DNA from 3 places in the Psychrobacter sp. W2-37-MNA-CIBAN-0211 genome. Region 3 is predicted to be linked to each of the others. Evidence: predicted binding sites of a transcription regulator. Region 3 holds the regulator's gene; each other region holds the start of a gene.
The links. The regulator PhoB, encoded in region 3, activates phosphate uptake and scavenging genes when phosphate is short. The targets are predictions, from matches to a motif close to TGTCATNAANCTGTCATAA.
Positions count from the first base shown of each region.

Region 1: AAEY72_RS09775 (porin) is a predicted target of PhoB. The motif match lies at 5,503-5,521, and genes of this name have one in related genera.
Region 2: pstS (phosphate ABC transporter substrate-binding protein PstS) is a predicted target of PhoB. The motif match lies at 3,357-3,375, and genes of this name have one in related genera.

Region 1 covers NZ_JBEOOU010000009.1:53,823-61,557, forward strand. Annotated here, with positions in the region: gene AAEY72_RS09760 (MiaE family protein) at 124-891, opposite strand; gene AAEY72_RS09765 (malate synthase G) at 1,499-3,697, shown strand; gene AAEY72_RS09770 (porin) at 4,326-5,372, shown strand; gene AAEY72_RS09775 (porin) at 5,659-6,780, shown strand; gene pyrG (CTP synthase) at 7,108-7,735, shown strand, end outside.
Region 2 covers NZ_JBEOOU010000003.1:188,490-196,224, forward strand. Annotated here, with positions in the region: gene pstA (phosphate ABC transporter permease PstA) at 1-866, opposite strand, end outside; gene pstC (phosphate ABC transporter permease subunit PstC) at 956-1,909, opposite strand; gene pstS (phosphate ABC transporter substrate-binding protein PstS) at 2,118-3,284, opposite strand; TPP riboswitch at 3,588-3,734, shown strand; gene thiC (phosphomethylpyrimidine synthase ThiC) at 3,983-5,932, shown strand; gene AAEY72_RS05415 (autotransporter domain-containing protein) at 6,281-7,735, shown strand, end outside.
Region 3 covers NZ_JBEOOU010000002.1:45,550-53,284, reverse strand. Annotated here, with positions in the region: gene phoR (phosphate regulon sensor histidine kinase PhoR) at 1-972, opposite strand, end outside; gene phoB (phosphate regulon transcriptional regulator PhoB) at 1,044-1,748, opposite strand; gene dtd (D-aminoacyl-tRNA deacylase) at 1,893-2,345, opposite strand; gene asd (archaetidylserine decarboxylase) at 2,462-3,304, shown strand; gene AAEY72_RS03060 (DUF1287 domain-containing protein) at 3,452-4,057, opposite strand; gene AAEY72_RS03055 (HD domain-containing protein) at 4,149-4,778, opposite strand; gene AAEY72_RS03050 (isochorismatase family protein) at 4,903-5,478, opposite strand; gene AAEY72_RS03045 (rhomboid family intramembrane serine protease) at 5,658-7,373, opposite strand; gene fadA (acetyl-CoA C-acyltransferase FadA) at 7,613-7,735, opposite strand, start outside.

The DNA.
Region 1 (7,735 bases), on a different contig from region 3:
TGTACAGACAAATAAAAAAGCTAACGCTAGGCATGGTTTAAGACGCTAGTGTTGGCTTTTTTATGCGATCGATATGGGTACTTTTATATAGCGCTTATTTAACAAAATCTGTCAGCTTAAACGCTAAGCAGGGGTGCCGCTGTGAAAGCGCAGCTCAGTATCAGGACTGGATATCAACTCTGCTTCTACTTCTTTGAAGAATGCGACACGCTCATCGATATCGTCATCAGATAGCGATTGTGCCAATGCCAAATAATCTTCGAAATGTCGGCTTTCTGACTTCAATAAGTAGCGATAGTATTTTGCCAAACGCTCATCGTCGATGACGTCAGAAAGCGCAGCAAAGCGCTCGCAAGAGCGTGCTTCGATAAACGCACCAATGATGAGCACGTCGACCATCGCTGCTGGCTCATGAGTACGCTTGTGCTTGAGCAACCCTTTGGCATAACGCCCCGCACTCAGATATCTCCACTCTTGCCCGCGCTCATGCATGATGCCGAGCACTTGCTCATAATGCAGCATCTCTTCACGTATCAGTTGTGCCAATTTGCGCTGCAAATCATACGAGAACTCATAGCGGAATAATAAATTCATCGCTGTACCAGCCGCTTTTTTTTCGCAGTTGGCATGATCTTGAATGATTAATGGCACATCCGCAGTAGCCGCATCTACCCACGCCTGGGTGGTTCGTGATCCCAAAAATTCATAAACAGCGGATAGGTCGACCTTAATAGGGGTGCGCAGTTGTGCGATATCGGCACTCTCTTTTTCTATACGGTCTTTTTCTACACTGTTTTCTTCTATATTGTCTTTGTCTATAACGTCTTCTACACGGTTGTGGGAAGCAACGTCGTCTTTGCTGTTGCTGGGTTTCATACTTTCTTTATTCATAGTCTTTGCCATAGTGGAATGTTAAACACTTCTTAATCAAATATTAAAAGTTAAATAGATAACCGTTGAGCATAAATAGAGGCTGTAATGATTACTTACAGTTTATACTGAACGTATAACGGCCTAGCTCTAAAGTATGGATTAATGCCCCTAGAGTAGATGGCTCATAGAGTATCATTATTATACAGCCTAAGTATTTACTTAGTGAATGGCGTTTCCTTGTTTATTTTATTATTTGATAGTAGGATGAGATTTTGCTTTTCAGGCATTTTGTCTTACTATTGATTATCATTTAGTAGCGGCTAATGCGCATTATATCAACTGCCAATCCTGTATCAAAACACAAGATTTATAGACTAAGACTTCTTAAAGACGGTCCAAAAATTATAGATGCTACATTAACCAGATGTTGCATCAAACAGGTTTTGCACTAACCAGATATCATATGAGCAGCTGCCCGATTATAGCTGACAGTACATACTGTTATGTTTGCTATTTATCCACTGTAAAGCAAACTAGGCATAAATGCTGCAAGGGCACACATTTTCCAACCATTAGAGTAGCAACCTAGCATTAACACACCTCACGAACAGATAAGGATAACAATATGAGCCAGTCTTCTAACGCCAACCGTGTTCAAAAAGGCATTCTTGCCATCGACCAGCAGATGTATGACTTTATTGAAAACGAAGTGCTGCCGAAAGTCGGTGTTGATTCAGAAAGTTATTGGTCAGGTTTTGAAAAAGTCATCAAAGAGTTTACTCCACGTAATAAAGCGCTGCTTGCGACTCGTGACAAGATTCAAGCGCAGATTGATCAGTGGCATCTAGATAATCCTGCAAAAGATGGCGAAATAGATTATCCAGCCTACAAGACTTTCTTAAAAGAGATTGGCTATCTGTTACCAGAAGGCGATGATTTTAAAGTTAGCACGCAAAACGTTGATGATGAGATTGCTCATATCGCAGGGCCACAGCTGGTCGTGCCAGTCCGAAATGCTCGCTACGCACTCAATGCGACGAACGCTCGTTGGGGCAGCTTATACGATGCTTTGTATGGTACTGATGTCATTAGTGATGATAATGGCCAAGAAGCGAAAGGCGGCTATAATCCGACTCGCGGTGCGGCAGTTGTCGCCTATGCCAAAGCATTTTTAGACGAGCATTTTGCCTTAGCGTCAGGCTCGTATAACGATGTGACCGGATTTAAAGTGGTCGATGGCAAACTTGAAATCGTCCAAGGCGATAGCAGCACTGAGCTAAAAGATACCGCCAAATTTGTTGGTTTCGTTGGTGAGGCTGAATCTCCTACTGGTATTTTATTAAAAAATAACGGCTTACATGCTGAGATTCAAATCGATGCTAATCATCCGGTCGGTAAAGATGACCCAGCAAACATCAAAGATGTGTTATTAGAATCAGCGATTACGGCGATTCAGGATTGTGAAGATTCAATCGCTGCTGTCGATGCAGAAGAAAAAGTAGAAGTATATCGCAACTGGCTGGGTCTAATGAATGGCGACTTGCAAGAAACCTTTGAAAAAGGAGGCAAGACCAGCACTCGTAAGCAAAACCCAGACCGCGAATATAACACCCCAGATGGTGGAAAGCTGATCTTACCTGGCCGTTCACTATTACTTATTCGCAATGTCGGTCACTTGATGCAAAACCCCGCAATCTTAGTAGATTTGGGTAATGGTCAAGAACAAATCTTTGAAGGTCTAATGGATGGCTTGATTACGCCACTATTGACGCTCAATGATTTGAAAGGTCAGAACGAGCTATCAAACTCACGTAAAGGCTCGATGTATATTGTGAAGCCAAAAATGCACGGCCCTGAAGAAGTCAAAATGGCCAATGACTTGTTTAACGCTTCAGAAGATTTATTAGGGCTTGAGCGCAACAGCCTTAAAATCGGCATCATGGATGAAGAGCGTCGCATGACGGTCAATCTAAAAGAAGCCATTCGCCAAGCAAAAGAGCGCGTTATCTTTATCAACACCGGCTTCTTAGATCGCACGGGCGATGAGATGCATACCAGTATGAACGCAGGCCCATTTGTCCCTAAGGGTGACATGAAATCACAAGCATGGCAGCCAGCCTACGAGCAGTGGAACGTTGATATCGGTCTGGAGACTGGCCTACAGGGTGTCGCTCAGATTGGTAAAGGCATGTGGGCGAAGCCTGATGAGATGAAAGAGATGATGGATACCAAGGCCGCTCATCCTAAGTCTGGTGCGAGTACGGCGTGGGTACCATCGCCAACGGGTGCAACCTTGCACAGCATGCACTATCATCAAGTCAACGTCGCTGATGTACAGGACAGCCTAAAATCACGTGAGCGTGCCAGTTTAGACGATATCTTGACCATTCCATTGGCGAAAGACACCAACTGGACAGACGAAGAGAAACAGCAAGAGCTTGAAAACAATGCTCAGGGCATCCTAGGTTACGTCGTACGCTGGGTAAACCAAGGCGTTGGCTGTTCTAAAGTCCCTGACATCAATGACGTTGGTCTCATGGAAGATCGTGCGACCTTGCGGATATCGAGCCAACACATTGCCAACTGGTTGCATCATAACGTCGTGAGCGAGCAACAAGTGATGGATACGATGAAGCGTATGGCAAAAGTCGTCGATGAGCAAAATGTAGGCGATAGTGACTATCAGCTAATGGCAGATAACTTTGAACACTCTTATGCGTTCAAAGCGGCTTGTGATTTGGTGTTTAAAGGTCGCGAGCAGCCAAGTGGCTATACTGAGCCACTATTGCATCAAGCGCGTCTTGACCTCAAAGCAAATGCCTAAAACGATAGGTTAAGTATCATGTTTGCTTATGTAATCTAAGTGCTATTTAAGCCTCTAGGCGTGATCAGGCCTTGATGTATCTTACCCGTTTGTGACTGTCATATGTGTCAGAAATATGACAAACAATTCTTTATGAGCGCTATTTATTTGTCAATAAGTAGCGCTTTTTTTGGGTCAATGTATCGTATTTATTACCGCCATTTAATATTATCAGTAATGATATTAATTAATGGGTATCGTATCTATTTGAGTCGATAGGGGTTTTTTCATAACGGTTCAAATATGACAAAGCATTTGTTATTCGATAGTAGATGTATCGAAAAAGCAAAAAAAAATGTTGCAAATTATGTCAAAGTTGTTATGCTTGTATTCGAAGTATGAGTTTGGTAACGGATGTTACGCAACGGAGTGATAAAGACCAAAGATTACATGGCAGTTACGTTCTAATCCCAGTCATGTGAGTCATGGTTTTTTTTGTCTTATTGTAGTAGAAATTCGCCACACTTGTTTTAGACCAATCTCGGTAGCCAGTTACACATTATATCTTTGAGGATTTGTGACGATACCATTATGGGCGCCGGCTAATCATAGCTTGCTCATTACTACAATTGTAAAGTGGAGATACCCCATGAAAAAACTACTTTTAGCTACAGCCATCGCAGCCCTATCTGTATCTGCAGCCAACGCAGCACCTACTGTTTATGGTAAAGCTTTCGTTACTGCTGACTATGTAAATGCTGAGCGTGATGGTAACGATGATCAATTCGACGTAGACAGTGATTCAGTACAAATCAACTCAAACATTTCACGCCTTGGTTTTAAAGGTTCTGAAGCAATGACTGCTAACACTGATGTTATCTATCAGTTAGAGTATGGCATTGCCATCGATGGTACTGATGACAATATTGGTCTTAAAAGCCGTGATACCTATCTTGGTCTAAATAACAAGCAATATGGTCAATTCCGCTTTGGTCGTAACTACTCAGTAACTGACTACATCAACAACGTTACTGTTACTGAAGGTTTTTGGGATAATTTAGGTGTTAGTAATCTTGATATGGAAGGCGATGTTCTTGATGCTGTAACTATGGCTGATGGCGGCCGTGTTAATGACTCTATCGTATGGATTGCCCCTAAATACAACGGCTTGCCTTTAGAGCTTGCTCTACAATACGGTGCAGACGAGCGCTTTGTAACTGACAGTGACGACCGTGACAGTGGTTATGGTGCTTCATTGATGTTTGACCAAGGTACAGGCTTCACTGCTGGTGTTGCTTACGAAAAAGACATGAGCCAAGCTGGTGATCTTTTACGTGGCAGTGCTACCGTTGATCTAGGTAAATACATGGCTTATCCAGTTATGTTAGGTGCAATGTATCAAGTAGCTGATTTCGATGGCGGCGATGAAGATGAAAAAGGTCTAATTGTAAGCGCTGAAATGGGTCTAGCTAACTTTGCTCGTCCAGCATCTGTATATGTACAGTACAATGGTACTGAAAACTTGGCTGGTTTTGATAACCGTGATTCAGATCAAGTTGTTGTAGGTGGCAAATATAACTTTAAAGACAACATGATTGCTCATGCTTATGTTGGTAACAACTCTGCTGAAGACAAGAATAGTAATACTGATCTTGACGTATTCGCACTTGGTGGCGGTCTAGAATACTTATTCTAGTATCACACTCAAGTAGATAGTACAAAAAGACTCATCCTTCGGGATGAGTTTTTTTTATGCGAAAAAAGAAAGTAGCCCTTCATTGTAATCAGTCTTAAAATAGATAGTTACAGGCATGTAAATTTTGTTCTTTCATCTTACTGTAATATTTGCTTGATAAAGTAGTGTCTAAGCCGTTCTGGTGGCTCGTTATATATCATGGTCTTGGGAGTTTGTAGCAATACCATTGTACATGCCAGTCAATCTTAGCCAATTTATCACTCAAATCGTCAAGTGGAGATACCCTTTGAAAAAATTACTTTTAGCCTCAGCAATTGCAACGCTATCAGTTTCTGCCGTTCAAGCCGCGCCAACGGTTTATGGCAAAGCATTCGTCACTGCTAACTATGTCAACGCTGAGCTTGATCGTCAGTCTATGGATCTGCCTAACGACACTATCAATATCAATGAAGACAGCAGCTCAGTACAAGTCAGCTCGCATTCTTCACGTCTAGGGTTCAAAGGGTCCGAAGCAATCACTGCTAATACCGATGTGATTTATCAATTAGAGTATGGCATCAAGATCGATGACAGCGGTAGCAGCAACATTGGTTTTAAAAGCCGTGATACCTATCTAGGTTTTAAAAATAAAGACTACGGTCAATTTCGCTTTGGTCGCAACTACTCAGTTTCAGATTACGTCAACAACGTAACCGTTAATGAAGGTTATTGGGATAATATCGGCTCAAGCTCTCTTGGTGGTGATGGTACACTGAGTGAAGCGCTTACCTTGACTGATGGTGAGCGTATTAATAATTCAATCGTATGGATTGCACCCAAATACAATGGTTTACCATTAGAGCTTGCCCTACAATACGGTGCTGATGAGTCTTTTGTCTCTGATAGCGATGATCGTGACAGTGGCTTTGGTGCTTCATTGATGTTTGATCCAGGTACTGGCTTTACTGCAGGTGTTGGTTATGACAAAGACATGAGCGTCACAGGTGAGATTCTACGTGGTAGTGCCAGTGTCGATTTGGGCAAATACATGGCTTATCCAGTGAAGCTAGGCGCGCTATACCAGCAAGTTGATTTTGATAATTCAGATGATGAAGAGAAAGGATTGGTCGTTAGTGCCGAGATGGGTCTAACTAACTTTGCTCGCCCAGCGTCTGTTTATCTTCAGTATGATAAGACTGAGAACTTGGCTGGCCTTGGTGGCAACGACTCAGACCAAATTGTATTGGGCGGTAAATATAAGTTCAAAGACAATATGATTGCTCATGCTTATATCGGTCAAAACTCTGCAGATTTAGAGAACGGTCTGCTCGTTGTTAGAAACAATGCTGATGATACCATTGACTCAGTTAAAGCTCGTGGTGATGCGGATGTATTTGCTATCGGTGGCGGTTTAGAATATAAATTCTAGCTCAATATAGTCAGTGCAATACAAAAAAGAGACAGTGTGACTGATATAAATTTTTGTAGCTTTTGTCTACGCTTGCACAGCAAGCAAGAAAAATTTGTACCAGTCACGCATTATAATGTCGTGTATCTATTTTATTTAGTATCGACTATATGCTGCATAAATACTCTGCTAAAAAACTCATCCTTCGGGGTGAGTTTTTTTATTATGCGGTTTTAATCAATAAACATTGAGCAAAAACTAAGAGTTTCGGATAGTTTGCGCTTTTGCCCTATATTTTTTGGCGTATCTTTAGTAAAATCCTTCTTTACCAATTACCGAAAGAGTACTATGACCAAGTTTATATTTGTGACCGGTGGGGTAGTGTCCTCACTAGGAAAAGGTATCACTGCTGCTTCTCTTGCCGCGATACTCGAAGCGCGCGGTGTGAACGTGACAATGACCAAGATGGATCCGTATATTAACGTCGATCCAGGTACCATGAGTCCGTTCCAGCATGGCGAAGTGTTCGTCACTGAAGATGGGGCGGAGACGGATTTAGATTTGGGTTATTATGAGCGTTTTTTACGCCACTCTAAGATGAGTAAGAGTAATAACTTTACCAGTGGTCGCATCTATCAGAACGTACTGAATAAAGAGCGCCGTGGTGAATACCTGGGCGGTACTGTGCAGGTTATCCCGCATATCACTGATGAGATTAAGAGCAAAATCCTTGCCAGTGGCGAGGGTTATGATATCGCTATTATTGAGATTGGTGGTACGGTCGGTGATATCGAGTCGCTGCCCTTTATGGAAGCGGTACGCCAGATGCAAGTAGAGCTAGGTCGCAATCGCGCCATGCTGATGCATTTGACCTTGGTACCTTATATCGCTAGTGCCGGTGAAACCAAAACCAAGCCTACCCAGCATTCGGTTAAAGAGCTTCGTTCTATTGGTTTACAGCCTGATGTCTTAATTT
Region 2 (7,735 bases), on a different contig from region 3:
TTCAGTATCAATACAGACAAGGTAATCAGTAATGCCGCTGACCATGCCAAGGTATGCCAATTGTCATAAGGACTCATGGCAAACTGATAAATGGTGTTGGGCAAGTTGGCAATGGGCTTACCCATATCGGTACTGAAGTATTGATTGTTCAGCGCGGTGAATAATAACGGTGCCGTCTCACCAGTGATTCTGGCAAAGGCTAACAATACGCCTGTGGTCAATCCGGCTTTGGCAGCTTTGATCGTGACTTTGGTTACCAGTTGCCACTTTGGTGTGCCCAAGGCATAGGCCGCTTCACGGATGCTATTGGGCACTAAGTTGAGCATATTTTCTGTGGTGCGTACGACGACAGGAATAACGATTAATGCCAAAGCCAATGCGCCTGCCCAACCAGAAAAGTTATTGCCTTTGACCATCAGCGCATAAATAAAGAGACCAATCACAATCGAGGGTGCTGATAGCAGAATATCGTTTAAAAAACGAGTTACCTTGCCTAGCATACTGCCTTGAGAAAATTCTGACAAATAAATACCGGTCATCAGCCCAATCGGTGCCCCGATAAACAAGCCTGAAAACGCCAACATGATTGAGCCGACAATGGCGTTGCGTAGGCCACCTGCGCTCATCGGTGGCGGGGTATCAGCCGTAAATACTGGCAACTGTACCAATCCTTGAAAACCTTCAACGAACAGGGTCAGTAAAATCCATAATAGCCAAAATAAACCAAACGCCATCGCCGACAACGCAAAGCCCAATCCAAGCTTATTCAGACGACGACGCTTGTTATAAAGGCTTTTGTTATAACGTGCCTCAAAGCTTGTCTTCGTCGGTAATGCGGTAGTAGCTCTGATAGCTTGATTAGGCATAACATTCGTTTCCCGTATCTTTTTAGATAGCCTTTTTAGATAATCTTTTTAGACAACATTAATCTCTATCGTGCTGATACAACGTTGGCTTAGCGATTGCCTGCTTTATGATCCATGCGCATGAGCATGAGCTTCGCTATGGACAGCACAATGAAAGTAATCACAAATAAGATTAAGCCTAAATGTAATAAAGATGCCAGATGCAGCTCACTAGACGCTTCGGCAAACTCATTGGCCAGCGCTGAGGTAATCGTAACCCCAGAGGTAAACAGGCTTGGACTGATATTAAAGGCATTACCAATCAAGAAAGTCACCGCCATGGTCTCGCCCAATGCGCGACCCAGCCCTAAAATAACACCACCAACCACACCAGCTTTGGTATACGGCAAAATAATCTTGAACATGACTTCCCAAGTCGTCGCGCCCATGCCATAGGCTGATTCTTTTAATAAGTCTGGCACGACGGAAAAAACATCGCGCATGGTGGCAGCGATAAAGGGAATAATCATGATGGCAAGCACCAAGGACGCTGTGAACATCCCCAGTCCCATCGGCGCGCCTGCAAACAGTTTACCGATGATCGGTAAAGGCCCGACGTGTTCAATAAACCATGGCTGGATGTGATCACCAAAAAACGGCGCGAAGACGAACAAACCCCACATACCATAAATGATAGAAGGGATACCAGCCAATAGCTCAATGGCGATACCAAGTGGTTTTTTTAGAAAAGCAGGACACATTTCGGTCAAAAATATGGCAATGCCAAAGCTCACTGGCACGGCTATCAGAATGGCGATAAATGAGGTCACTAAGGTGCCATAGATGGGTGCAAGTGCACCATATTCATTGGCGACCGTGTCCCAGTTATTGCTGGTATAAAAACCCAGACCAAACTCTTGAATACTTGGCCAAGCCCCGACAATTAACGACACTAAAATACCACCTAGAGACATCAATACCAGTATGGCAAATGCTTTGGTGGAGTTAACGAATAAAGCATCGTAACGTTTTTGTTTAGCCAGTTGGGACCTTAAGTCTGTCATAAGTGTCTCAGCATTCAATAGAATAAGATTAAAAAATGAGCGTATTTATCAGGTTTTATCACAACAAACTCAACAGATATAAGTATCAGAGGCTATAAGTATCATTGGCTTTGCGATTAAATTCGCTGTGATAAAACCTTTCAAACAACTACCGGAGAATAGTTGTTTGAAAGGGTAATTCGATCGTTATTAAATAATGACTATCGAATTACTGAGCAGGTTTATAGACAGGCTGTCCATCGCTACCTTTTACGTCGTTCCATTTTGCTTTGAACAAGGCCACTGCCGTATCAGAGAATGGTACGTAATCTAGTGCCATAGCGTCGTCATCGCCTTGGCTATAAGCCCAGTCAAAAAAGTTCAACACGCCAGCAACTTGCTGAGGATTCTCTGGTTGCTTATGGACTAAGATAAAGGTGGCAGCAGCGATAGGCCATGCTTGGTCAGTCTCAGAGTTGGTGATGACTTTATAAAAGCCTTCTTGTTGTGACCAATCAATATCACCTGCCGCAGCAAAGGTCTCAGCTGATGGTTGCACGATGTTGCCAGCTGCATTTTTCAATGCCGTATGTGACATCTTGTTTTGCTTAGCGTATGCATACTCAACGTAGCCGATAGAGTTTTTCATACGGTTTACGTAGCTTGATACGCCTTCATTACCTTTACCGCCTGCACCAGTCGCAGAGGTCGGCCATTTAACGGTTTTATCAACACCAACCGTGTCTTTCCAATCTGGTGATACTTTGGCCAGATAGTCCGTGAAGTTAAAAGTCGTACCTGAACCGTCTGAGCGGAATACCGTCGTGATTGCCGCGTCTGGCAAGGTCAAATCTGGGTTCATAGCTTTGATAGCTGGGTCATTCCATTTACTGATTTTACCCAAATAAATATCTGCTAAGGTCGTACCGTCTAGCTTCAATGCGCCCGGCTCTATACCGTCGATGTTGACGATTGGCACGACGCCACCAATAACTGTCGGAAACTGAATAAGGCCAGACTCTTCAAGCTCTTCAGGCGTCATCGGTGCATCAGAAGCACCAAAATCAACGGTTTTTGACTGAATTTGTTTGATACCACCAGATGAACCAATAGATTGATAGTTGACTTGGCCACCAGTTGCCCCATTGTAGTCATAAGACCATTTGGCATAGATAGGCTGCGGGAATGATGCACCTGCACCCGTGATATTCATGGCGATATTTTCAGCAGATTTAAAACCTGTGGTAGCAGAAGAGGCTGTTTGAGAGGTTGACTCAGCCGTGGTAACAGCGCTACTGCTAGTATCAGCAGTGGGCTCTGCCGTGTCGGTTGATTTATTACATGCCGTGAGCATTAATGTACAACTAACGGCTACTGCTAATAACGAATAACGCATGTAGGACTCCTGAAGTTTAACAACGATATGAAAAAGCATTGTTTGTGATATGCGTGCTATCTTGCCAAATCTTTATGACAGTTTGATGACAGTTGTCACAATCTTTCATTCGCTTTACATAATATTCAGGTAGCACTGCTATATTTTCAATAAATACGAATTATATCAATAACTTATATATATCAACATGATACAACCATACTCATAGAAACCATCAGACGCCACCTTAAGTTGTTGTATGCTTAGCCAAATACTATTAGCCGTTGGTGCAGAATTTTGTTAGTATGAATAAGATTCACAACACTGACAGACTCGGGGTGCGGTGTGTTAAAGACTGGCTTTATTAAATTCGCTTTATTAAAGTAACCGCCTTTTAATACATTCGCTGAGAGATCACCCGCCGAACCTGATGCGGTTAGTACCGACGCAGGGAAGTCTTAAGCATATGTTATACAAGTACAAAGGGCGTGCAGAAATGCCTTTTTATTATCGCCAACCTCTACCAGTATTTTTTGTGCTGGTGGATAGCGTTAATAATCAGTTCCGTCCCTCAATCAGCGAAAGATCACTGACTACGTTTAGGTTTGATAGCGCTAGCAGTTTTTTTTACGATTGAATTTGTCCGTATCATATATGCTTACCCCCGCAGATTCTGGCGGTGTTGCCTATACTATTAGACCAACACGCTAGGACAGCATATGACTATTTCAGACATTACCTCGAACACAAAAGCTGCTCAAACTCATATCCCAGCCAATGCTTCGCTCAACGCGACTGCCAGCAAAGCGGATAAAAAAGCAGATGCCCTAAAAACCCCTGCCCATCGTCATCAAACAGACGCGCGCTTTGAAGAAGATGCCCGCGACTTACACCGTATCTTACCCGCCTCACGTAAAATTTATATCGAAGGCTCAAGACCCGATATTCAAGTACCGATGCGCGAAATAACGCTTGATCCTACCCCTGTGCAAGGCGTTTCTGAGAACGAATGGGAGCAAAACCCACCGTTTTATGTCTATGACACCTCAGGTGTTTATACTGACCCCAATGCCACCATCGATCTCACAAAAGGTCTGCCAAAACTACGTGAAGGCTGGATAAACGAACGCGGAGATACCGAGCAGTTAACAGGTCTGTCAAGTCAGTATGGACAAACGCGCGCGCGTGATATCAGCACTGCCAACTTACGATTTGCTCACATTGATAAACCGCGCCGTGCCAAAGATGTTGATGGCAAAACAGGCAACGTCACCCAAATGTACTACGCACGTCGCGGCATTATTACGCCTGAAATGGAATACATTGCCATCCGTGAAACCCAAAAGCAGCATGATTTGACGGACATACGCCAACATGATGGAGAGAGCTTTGGTGCTAATACGCCGACGGTCATCACGCCTGAGTTTGTGCGTAGTGAAGTGGCCGCTGGACGTGCCATCATTCCCAACAACATCAACCACCCTGAATCTGAGCCCATGATTATCGGGCGCAATTTTTTGGTCAAAATTAACGCCAATATCGGTAACTCAGCGCTGGGTTCTTCTATCGATGAAGAAGTCTCGAAAATGACGTGGGCAACACGTTGGGGCGCGGATAACATCATGGATTTGTCCACCGGCAATCATATTCACGAAACCCGCGAGTGGCTGATTCGTAACTCACCAGTGCCGATTGGTACCGTACCCATTTATCAAGCGCTAGAAAAAGTCGATGGCGTGGCTGAAAATTTAACGTGGGAGATATTCCGCGACACCTTAATTGAACAAGCAGAGCAAGGCGTTGATTATTTCACCATTCACGCAGGTGTGCTGCTGGATTATGTGCCAATGACTGCCGGACGCCTGACGGGCATTGTGTCGCGCGGCGGCTCTATCATGGCGCAGTGGTGCATGGTGCATCAACAAGAGAGCTTTTTATACACGCACTTTGAAGATATCTGCGAGATTATGAAAGCCTACGATGTCGCCTTTAGTTTGGGTGATGGCCTACGTCCGGGTTGTTTACAAGATGCCAATGACGAAGCGCAATTTAGCGAACTCAAAACCTTGGGTGAACTGACCAAAGTGGCATGGGAGCATGATGTGCAGGTGATGGTTGAAGGACCGGGTCACGTCGCGATGAACCGTATTAAAGAAAATATGGATTTGCAGCTTGAGCTGTGTGCGGACGCGCCATTTTATACGTTAGGGCCATTAACGACTGATATTGCACCGGGTTATGACCATATTACTAGTGCCATTGGAGCGGCGATGATTGGTTGGTTCGGCACTGCGATGCTTTGTTATGTCACGCCAAAAGAGCATTTGGGTCTACCCAATAAAAAGGATGTCAAAGACGGCATCATCACTTATAAAATTGCCGCCCATGCTGCTGATTTGGCCAAAGGTCATCCAGGCGCACAAGCACGTGACAATGCGTTATCTAAAGCGCGTTTTGAATTCCGCTGGGATGATCAGTTCAATCTAGCACTCGATCCAGATACGGCGCGTGAATATCACGACGAAACGCTGCCGAAAGACGCGCATAAGACAGCGCACTTTTGCTCGATGTGTGGGCCAAAATTCTGTTCGATGAAAATCACTCAGAACGTGCGAGATTATGCGGCAGGACTGGACAAAAATGCCGCTAACCAAAAAGCAATGCCTTAAGCGGGCGACTTAACAGATGCTAGTCATTTGGTTAAAAACTTGAATACGAAGCGCATTGGACAATTTGGTGAAGCCATTGCTGAAAAAATTCGTTGAGGTAGGACGGAGATGACCAAGAAATGTCATTCTGACAGTCGTCAGTTGTATCAAGAGGTTTGATTTTAAGTACTAAAAAACGTTGCATTATAAAGGCTCGAAACTCTCGTTAGTTTCGAGCTTTTTTATTGTCGTTATTTCAATACAAACAATTGTGTAATAAGTTATAGACAAGCGGCTTAAATCAAGTAATATACGGTTAATGAGTAATAATTCGTTACTTAAACATCGACTAGAGTTAAGGTTATCAGTATGAATCATGTTTACCGTGTTGTTTTTAATCGTGCTTTAGGTGTTTATCAATGCGTCTCCGAGCTTGCCAAATCTCGTGGTAAATCCGCGTCTGGTAAATCGCAAACAGCTAGCAAGCTCATAATGACACCCTTAGCACTAGCTATGCTTTCTTTGTCAGGGACGGCGATGGCAGCTGACATTGTAGTCAATGATGGTCAACGTACAGAGTATCAAGATATTGTTGCTATCAATGGTAGTGTTTTGATAACTAATCCAGGAACTGTCCTTGCAGCACCAAATAATCAAATTAACTTTGGTGCAAACCCAGATGGTAAAGTGCTAGCTATAGATACAGACGTTTCTATTGAAAATGGCGCCGCTGTAGAAGCTGGTGTTAGTAGTACTGTAGGTGTTGATAGATTTAGTAAAGTGACTGTTAATAATGCTTTATTGAGTGCGCCTGCTATAGCCATAGGAGGACTCGTTGATGGTGAAATTAATATCACTAACAATGGGCAGTTAAAGGCTACTGATAAAATAATACTAGGCTACGGTTCAAATACTAGTGGGCGTTTAAATATAACTAAATCAGGCAATGCAATAACAAATAATTTGATTATTGCTGATGAGACAGACTCAATAGGCAATGTAGTCGTTGACGGTACTGGAAGTAATTTGATTGCTCAGAATAATGTCTTTGTTGGCGATAATGGTACAGGTAGTCTCTCTGTTCAAAATGGCGGTAACCTTACCACTAACACTTTAGTTGTTGCTAATAATATAGGTTCTGCAGGAAGCAAGGTGGTGGTTAAAGGTGCAGGATCAAAAATCGATGTTAAAGATAGTTTTTTCATAGGAACAACCGAAAGTGCTTCACTAAGTATTGGTAATGCAGGAACCGTCACTAGCGATAAAATGTCTGTAGGTGATCTATCAGGTTCTGAAGGTACGTTGGCTATCAGCGACGTAAACTCTGTAGCTAATGTTAGCTCCAGCCTAATAGTAGGTCGAGAAGGCTCAGGAATTATCAACGTCACAAATAATGCTATATTAAATTCGAACAATGCTGACTTAGCTCAAGAAAATAGTGCTGTAGGCGAAGTAAATCTGTCTAGCGGTGGTAAATGGAACAATCAAGAAACTATTATCGTTGGCGTCGAAAACTTAGGTACTATCAATGTATCAGGGCAAGAATCCAAGATTACTACCAAAGATTTTTTACTTGGCGGTTTCAATGGCAAAGGAATTGTAAATGTTAGTGATAACAGTACTCTAATCGTTGACCGAGTCACTCAAGTTGGCGGTTTTGATGAAGATGGTGAGAGTGCTATTGGAGAATTAAACATTAACGATGCCAGAGTAGAGACTCTTGAAATGGTAGTCGGCACCTCTGGTAATGGTAATTTAAACATTACCGGCAATGATGCTTACGTCAATGTAGATAACAACTTATTAGTTGGTGTAAATGGTACT
Region 3 (7,735 bases):
GACATGTTTTACAATTGCCAACCCTAAGCCCGTACCACCCGTAGCACGGCTGCGTCCGCTATCGATGCGATAGAAGCGTTCCGTCAAGCGCTCGATATGTTGGGGCGCAATACCGAGACCATCATCTTCGACGGCAAAGCGGCAGCCTTCCGATGTTTTTGTCCAGCTGATAGCGATGTTGCCACCCTTTGGCGTGTATTTGATAGCATTAATCACCAAATTGGATAAGGCGCTCGTTAAGTACATCTCTGAGCCATATAGTCCATCGTAAGTGTCTATCTGCAAATGAATAGTATGACCATATTCTTGGTTATACGCCTGCGCATCATCATAGATATGCGTCAGTAACTTGGTCATATCAATATCATTTAGCTCATGCGTCTCTTCTATTTCGATGCGAGACAATAGCAATAAGTCATTTACAATCCTATTCATACGAGCAGTCTGCTGGGTCATTAGCTCAAAGCCACGCCGCCACTGCGGGGGCATATCCTCTTGATCAGAGAAATTTTCTAGATAGCCCATCAGTACGGTCAATGGCGTACGCAGCTCATGCGAGACATTGGCCACAAAGTCACGGCGCATTTGCTCCAAATGCTGCAAGCGGGTCACATCATAAATTATCAGTAGTTTTTCATCGCCGAAAGGCGTCAGTTCACACTTTAGATAACGTTTAGGGTCTCGCCATGACACCATGTGCACACCATCGCTCGGTGGCGTGATAGCCTGATAATACTGGCGAAATTCAGGCACGGTGATAAAGTCAAAAATGCTTTGACCTTTGTTGCTTGACTGCAATAACAATAAATCTTCCGCTGCCTGATTCCACCATTCCAAACCATCATCATCATTGAGCAAAATGACCGCATCCCGTAGTGCTAGTAAGGCACTGCGGATTTTTTTGAGTTGATTTGTTGTATTGTGCTGGGCAACTTGCGCTTGCTCACCCTGTTGCTCATTTTTTATCGGCATTATCGTCATCGTTATCCTTACTACTGTCTTCTGCGTTGTTTTACGCTTGCCACGACTTGTTCTGTCTTGGTCTAATTGGATTCAATCAAGCTGGAAAACCGATACCCAGTACCGCGCACCGTTTGTATCAGCGTAGCACAGTCATAAGGCTGTAGTAATTTACGTAAACGCCGAATATGGACATCAATCGTTCGATCTTCAATATAGACATTGCCGCCCCAAACCTGATCTAGCAGCTGTGTCCGTGTATACGCACGCTCTGGATGACTCATAAAAAATGCTAACAACCGATACTCTGTCGGGCCGATATCAATGAGCTGACCTGCCGCCGTTACGCGCTGGCTTTTGGGATCTAAGCTAAGCTTGCCGATTTCGATAGGCTTGTCGGCGCTCAATGTACTACTACGACGTAGCACTGCCTTGATTCTTGAGATTAATTCCCGTGTCGAAAAAGGCTTGGTCATATAGTCATCAGCACCCGCATCAAGACCATGAACCTTACTGTCTTCCTCACTTTTGGCCGTTAGCATAATAACCGGTATCTCAGCGAGCAAATCGTCGTTCTTGAGCATACGACAAAAATCAATACCACTTTTTTCGCCGGTCAGCATCCAATCCAATAATATGAGCGCCGGACGGTGATCGACCACTTGCTGATGCGCCTCTGATGCGTCGGCAGCCTGTAAACTATCAAATCCAGCCATCTCTAACGTCATCACAATCATTTCACGAATCGCAGGCTCATCCTCGACGATCAAAATTTGCTCATTGTACATACGGCAACCTTATTATTATAGTCAAAATATCAGCGTTCAAAAAGTTAGCATTCAAAAAATCAAGATACAGAAAGAGGCGATAAACACTCGCCCGTTTCTACTTATTAAACGGACTAATTATGACAGCTTGATGACAGATAATTTTTATACTTCTAATAAAAAGTTTAAGGGCCCATCATTGACGCTGGCAACTTGCATATCAGCGCCAAACTGACCAGTGGCAACATTGTGATGCTGAGTGTTGGCATAATCAACCAGTTGTGCAAACAGCACTTGAGCAGCATCAGGTGCCATCGCGCCACCAAAGTCAGGGCGACGACCCTTGTCTGTTTTTGCCATCAAGGTAAACTGCGACACCAACAGTAGTCCGCCACAGACCTGTTGCACATTTTTATCCAGTTTACCGACCTTGGCAGGATCTTCATCGTTTTCAAAAATACGATAGGCCAAGATTTTGTCGATCATGCGTTGGGCAGTTTGCAGGCTATCTTCATGCCCCAAGCCAATATATGCCAATATCCCATGATCGATTTTGCCAATACAATGCTGATCGACGACGACGCTGGCATGGCTCACTCGTTGTATAAGTGCTTTCATTTACTGATTCCTTAACAGATTATGCTCAGACAATAATATGCTGTCCATGATAAAATACAGCCATTAACTTGCCTAATTTTTATTCTTATTTCCAATCCTATTTTGGTAGCCTTATTATGAATGTATTTACCACCTTACAACAGCTTGTCCCGCAGCAGCAGCTGAGTAAAGTCGCTGGGCGTCTAGCCGCCAGCCGTCATCCGTACGTCAAACGTGCCTTTATTCGTGGCTTTGCCAAAGCTTACGGCGTCAGCTTAGGTGAGTATGAACGTCAGAGCTTTAATGCTTATGAGAGCTTTAATGACTTTTTTACCCGTGAGCTCAAAGAAAATGCACGTACTATCGACAGCAGCGCCAACGGTATTGTCAGTCCTGCTGATGGTATCATCTCGCAGCTAGGTCAAATTGAAGACCATAAATTACTGCAGGCAAAAGGTCGTCATTATGATGTTGGCCAATTACTTGCTGACAGCGAAGATGGTAGCTACTTCGCTGATGGTAGCTTTGCGACTGTTTATCTCGCACCCAGTAATTACCACCGTGTGCATATGCCATTTGCGGGTACATTAACTAAGACCCGATATGTGCCAGGTACACTATTCTCTGTCAATAATACCACGGCCGAGAACGTGCCTGATTTATTTGCTCGTAATGAGCGTTTGGTTTGTTTATTTGATACAGAATACGGCAAAGCTGCCGTGGTAATGGTCGGCGCTATGATTGTCGCTGGTATCGAAACCGTCGCCACTGGCAAAATCAGCCGCACTGAGGACATCCAAGAATCAGAGCACAATATGAGCTTTGAAAAAGGCGCTGAGCTTGGACGCTTTTATTTGGGTTCAACGGCGATTGTCGTTTTACCAAAAGCCGCAAAAGCGGATTGGCAGGACAGCATGAAAGCCAATAGCGTGGTAAAAATGGGACAGTTATTGGGTCAAGCAAAAACTCAGCAAGCTTAATTTGTAAGAAGCTCATAATACTGAAAAGCCCAGTTAAACGTAGATAATGACGTTTGACTGGGCTTTTTAATGGCTGTTAGTTTGTACTACTTCCATTTTGTATTGCTTGTTTTTACTACTTTAGGCTCCCTTTTCCAAAAGCCTTTATCAATATCGAAAGTGCTTATGGATAGGATAAGCAAATAGGATGTTTTCCTCCTGCGTACCACTTCCGATATTATGAATAATCAGCGGCGTACCATCAGCAGCTACTTTATCTGAGACGATACCGATGTGCGGCAAGTTACCCTTTGGCAGCCGCCATGACACAACGTCTCCCGCTTGAAAACTGCCTTTATCGGTCGTAGATAACGTCTGTCCATGACGCGCAAAAAACGTTTCAAGGTTGGGCACGCGTCGATGATCGATATTTTTGTCCGTTGACTTTAAGCCCCAAATCTTTGGGTAGTCCGACCAACTTGATTTCATGTCATGGTTGACCAACTGCTGCAAATCCACATTTTGCAAACGATAAGCACGGACAATCACATCGGTACAGACGCCAGTCTCTATTGGTACATCGCCACGCGGAAAGTCCAGCTTACGGTAAGTAGGATCATAACTCACCGTGACACCAATCTGTTTTTTAGCATCGTGCGCCAATTTATCGCCATCACTGATAGGAGCAAGCGCTTGCGCCATTTGCGCTAGTCCCAGCATGCTGACAAAGGCTAGCGATTTGCACCATGTTTTATAGTTCTTAAATAAGTGCATGGAACCTCTCTATTATTATTGACACTATTCAATATAAAGGTTTTAAACAGCGTCAAACGTTGCGAGTCAGTAACAAGGTGATGTTATCAATTTATTTATCAACCAACCACCCTTGCTGGGTCGCGTATTCAATGTGTTGTGATAACCAATCATGGATAATCGGAAAGCTGTCTTTGATAAATTCATGCGCGCCAGCCACTTGCGAGCGTGCAACACCAAGCTCAATCCACGTTTTGCCCTCAGTATTTAAATTAAGCAAAAATGGCAATAAACGATCGACCACTCTAAGTAGATCAGCCTCTTTACTATTACCTGTCTCCTGCTCTTCCCAGATCTCACTTAAATCAGTAATACCGTTACCACGCTCGCGTTGTAATCGAGCAATACCCTCGCGCTCTTCGAGGTGCGCATCACGACGGGTATCAGCATATAAAAAAGTATCGCCCGCATCAATCTCACCCAAATCATGCACCAGTGCCATCTTAAGCAATTTTTCATGATTGACGTCTAACTCAAACAATTCAGCGATTGACCAGCATGCCATTGCTAAATGCCATGAGTGCTCAGCAGAGTTTTCCAAGCGAGTCGTCCCCGTCACATAGCTGCGTCGATTGACACGTTTTAGGGCATCAAGCTCTAATAAAAAATGCGTGACGTCATCTATCTTAATATTTGCATCGCGCGTTGGATCGGTCAATGTTATAGGTATGTTTGAGGACATATTTCTCTCTGATTAAATGCAATACAGCGCCTGTCTTATCAAGCGCTGTTTTTACGAAAATAATTTACAGTAATTGAAACAACAACGCTAAGAGTTTGTCATTCTCGACCCTTTATCGCATCCGCTACTTAATCAAATTACTAATAGTCTTAAAGGCAGGGTCTTGGCTACTGCGGCATAATTCAAAAAGAATGGATTCTACTGTCGTAATCACGCCGCCAGCGCGTCGAATACGGCGAATGGCTTGCTTTTTGTCATAAGGAAAGCGCGACCCAACGGCATCACCAATAATAACTGGCTGCATCCCATTATCCAATAAATCCAGCGCCGTTTGCATGACGCAAACATGGGCTTCGACACCAAATAATAGGACAATGCTGCGATTTTGCTGCGCTAGATAATGCCATGAGTCATTATTATCACAAGCGCTAAAGGTGACCTTTTCAAAGCTTTTGGCATTGTCGCCTTCTAATACTTCACGTATCTCAGGTAGCGTATCGCCCAAACCTTTTTTGTACTGCTCGTTGAGCATAATTGGGATGTTAAGGGCTTGTAGACCTTTGATCAAAGTGACTGTCTTTTTGACGATATTTTCATGGTCATAAATATGCGGCGTTAAGCGTTCTTGGACATCGATTATCATCGCTTGGGTATTTTCGCGAGCGATTCGATAGGTACGATCGGTAATCATAGTAGACATGGCACACTCCTTGTACGGCTGACTTTATTGTTAAAGGCTATGTTAGTTTTATCATGGATATTGTCTTTATTAGCCTTATGCTCATTTAGTCATAGTTTGTTCAGTGCGTCAATCAGCATCCGCTTTAATAACAACTTGTCACTCTTGACTCAAACTATCATCTACCCAAAAGCAAGTAACTATAGATTGTGTCGCCTAGCATTACGTAGTAAAGACTGTTTTTGGGTCATAACCATGACCACACCGAAAACCATACCAATACATAAGGTCAGAAGATAATACACCATATAACTGAGCATATTTATGAAAGCTACAAACATACTGGATGAGAGGATGATTAGTATGACAGCCATAGTAGCCCCATATATTTCTCTGTATTTTTTGTTAAAAATCTTATAAACAACTAACGTTATCGCAATACCAAACATACCCAATATAGCGCCCCAAGTACCCGCCATGTCCATATGATAATAGAAAACCCCTAAAACATTAGAAAAGATGCCACATATAAAAAAGGCGAGGATAAAACGTGCAGGACCTAATACTTTTTCTAAAACATAACCTATCGCAAAAAGCATTCCCAGACTCATTGCTAAATGCATAATCCCTGCGTGTACAAAAAGCGATGTTACTACTCGCCAATATTGACCAGCTTGCAGCGCGTCCATCGTCAACCCACCTACACTATTTACCTGTCTGGATAAAGGGGCAATAATATCCATACCCATGAATACGGTGAGTATAAATGTACCTATACAGGTCAGTATTAAAACCAACGTTGCAGGTCGCTTTTTATTACTTCTAAACAAAGCTACTAGGCTTTTTGATACATCACTCACTGGTGCTCGTTTTTTTACGGGCTTTTGTTTTTTGATAGGTGTAAGTTTTCGCGTGCCCTTTTTTTCTTGATTATCAATATCTGCTGCAAGAATAAGCAAAAAGCATAGCCCCATGCCGATAAAAAATGAACTAAATCCCCAGACAAAGTCACGATCTAAACTGTCAACGAATATCTCTGATTCAGGTACTAACACCAAGGGTGGTAAATTAGACTGCTTATTAGTTTTAGAGATAGTATACAAATAGGCGCTTCTGTCATTTGATGACTTCAGCTTTCTAAAATATCTGATATTAGAGAGGTCAGCAGCGGCGTATCTATAGCTCGAGTCATTAATAAACGCTGAGTATTGTCTGTCTTTAATGTTTTGATCTGCACGATTATCGTATTTCGTGTGGTAGCTGGAACCTAGCCAAATATTATCAGCAGCGGTAAATGGTGTAACAATGTAATAATCAATATACAATGTCGATTCGAATTGTCGTCCATTGACTACTACTTGTGTCTCTACATAAGAAACACTCTCTGATTTTACTGGCTCAACATTACCAACTTTGAAGTATTTTTGTTTTGGATAGTGACGGATATCATTCAAGCTGTCTACTTCAATGATCTCGTAAGCCGCTTTGGACAAATAGTTTTGGCTGATTAAAAGTGGTATCACTAATGCTAAAACCATCGTTATAAAGAAATAGCTTGAACTACTACGCTTAGCCCATTTCAACGTCAAAAGCTCATACCTCGGCCACATCCAGATGGTAACGACCAAGACGGATAAAAGAAAAGGAATACCAAAATCCCAGTAGCCTTCATTTAAAGGCAGAACATCTAGATAAATATCAAGAATCCAACGTAAAGCACCAAAAAGTAAAATGGTCAGGATACTCAAACCCAAATAAGGCAAAAATACCTGCTTTAATTTTAGTTTAATCGATCCTTTAGTGCGTTGTGGTTTCTGTTCCTTATGCTTAGCAAGTTTACGTCTCTCCTGTTTACTTCCTCTGCTTCTGTTTTTATTCTTATATCTATATTGGCTTTGCTTATTGTTATCATCCATGCCCTATCACCATTCATTTACAATGAACCACGTCCTAATTTTGTTAGCCTTTTTCACTCCACCAATAACGATATGATTGAATTCAACATACTTATTTACATTGTTTTATTTTATGCGGGCACAAAAAAGCGCCTCCAACATTAAGTGAGAGGCGCTCATTTTACAAGACATTAATATAAAATTAATCAACAAATATCAGTTTTATTAATATTTACTACTATGTATAAGTCAGACTAAAATTACACACGCTCAATGATAGTAGCAATACCTTGGCCAAGACCGATACACATCGTCGCTAGACCGATTTCAGTATCTGATTGCTCCATCGCATTTAGCAAGGTAACCGTGATACGAGCGCCAGA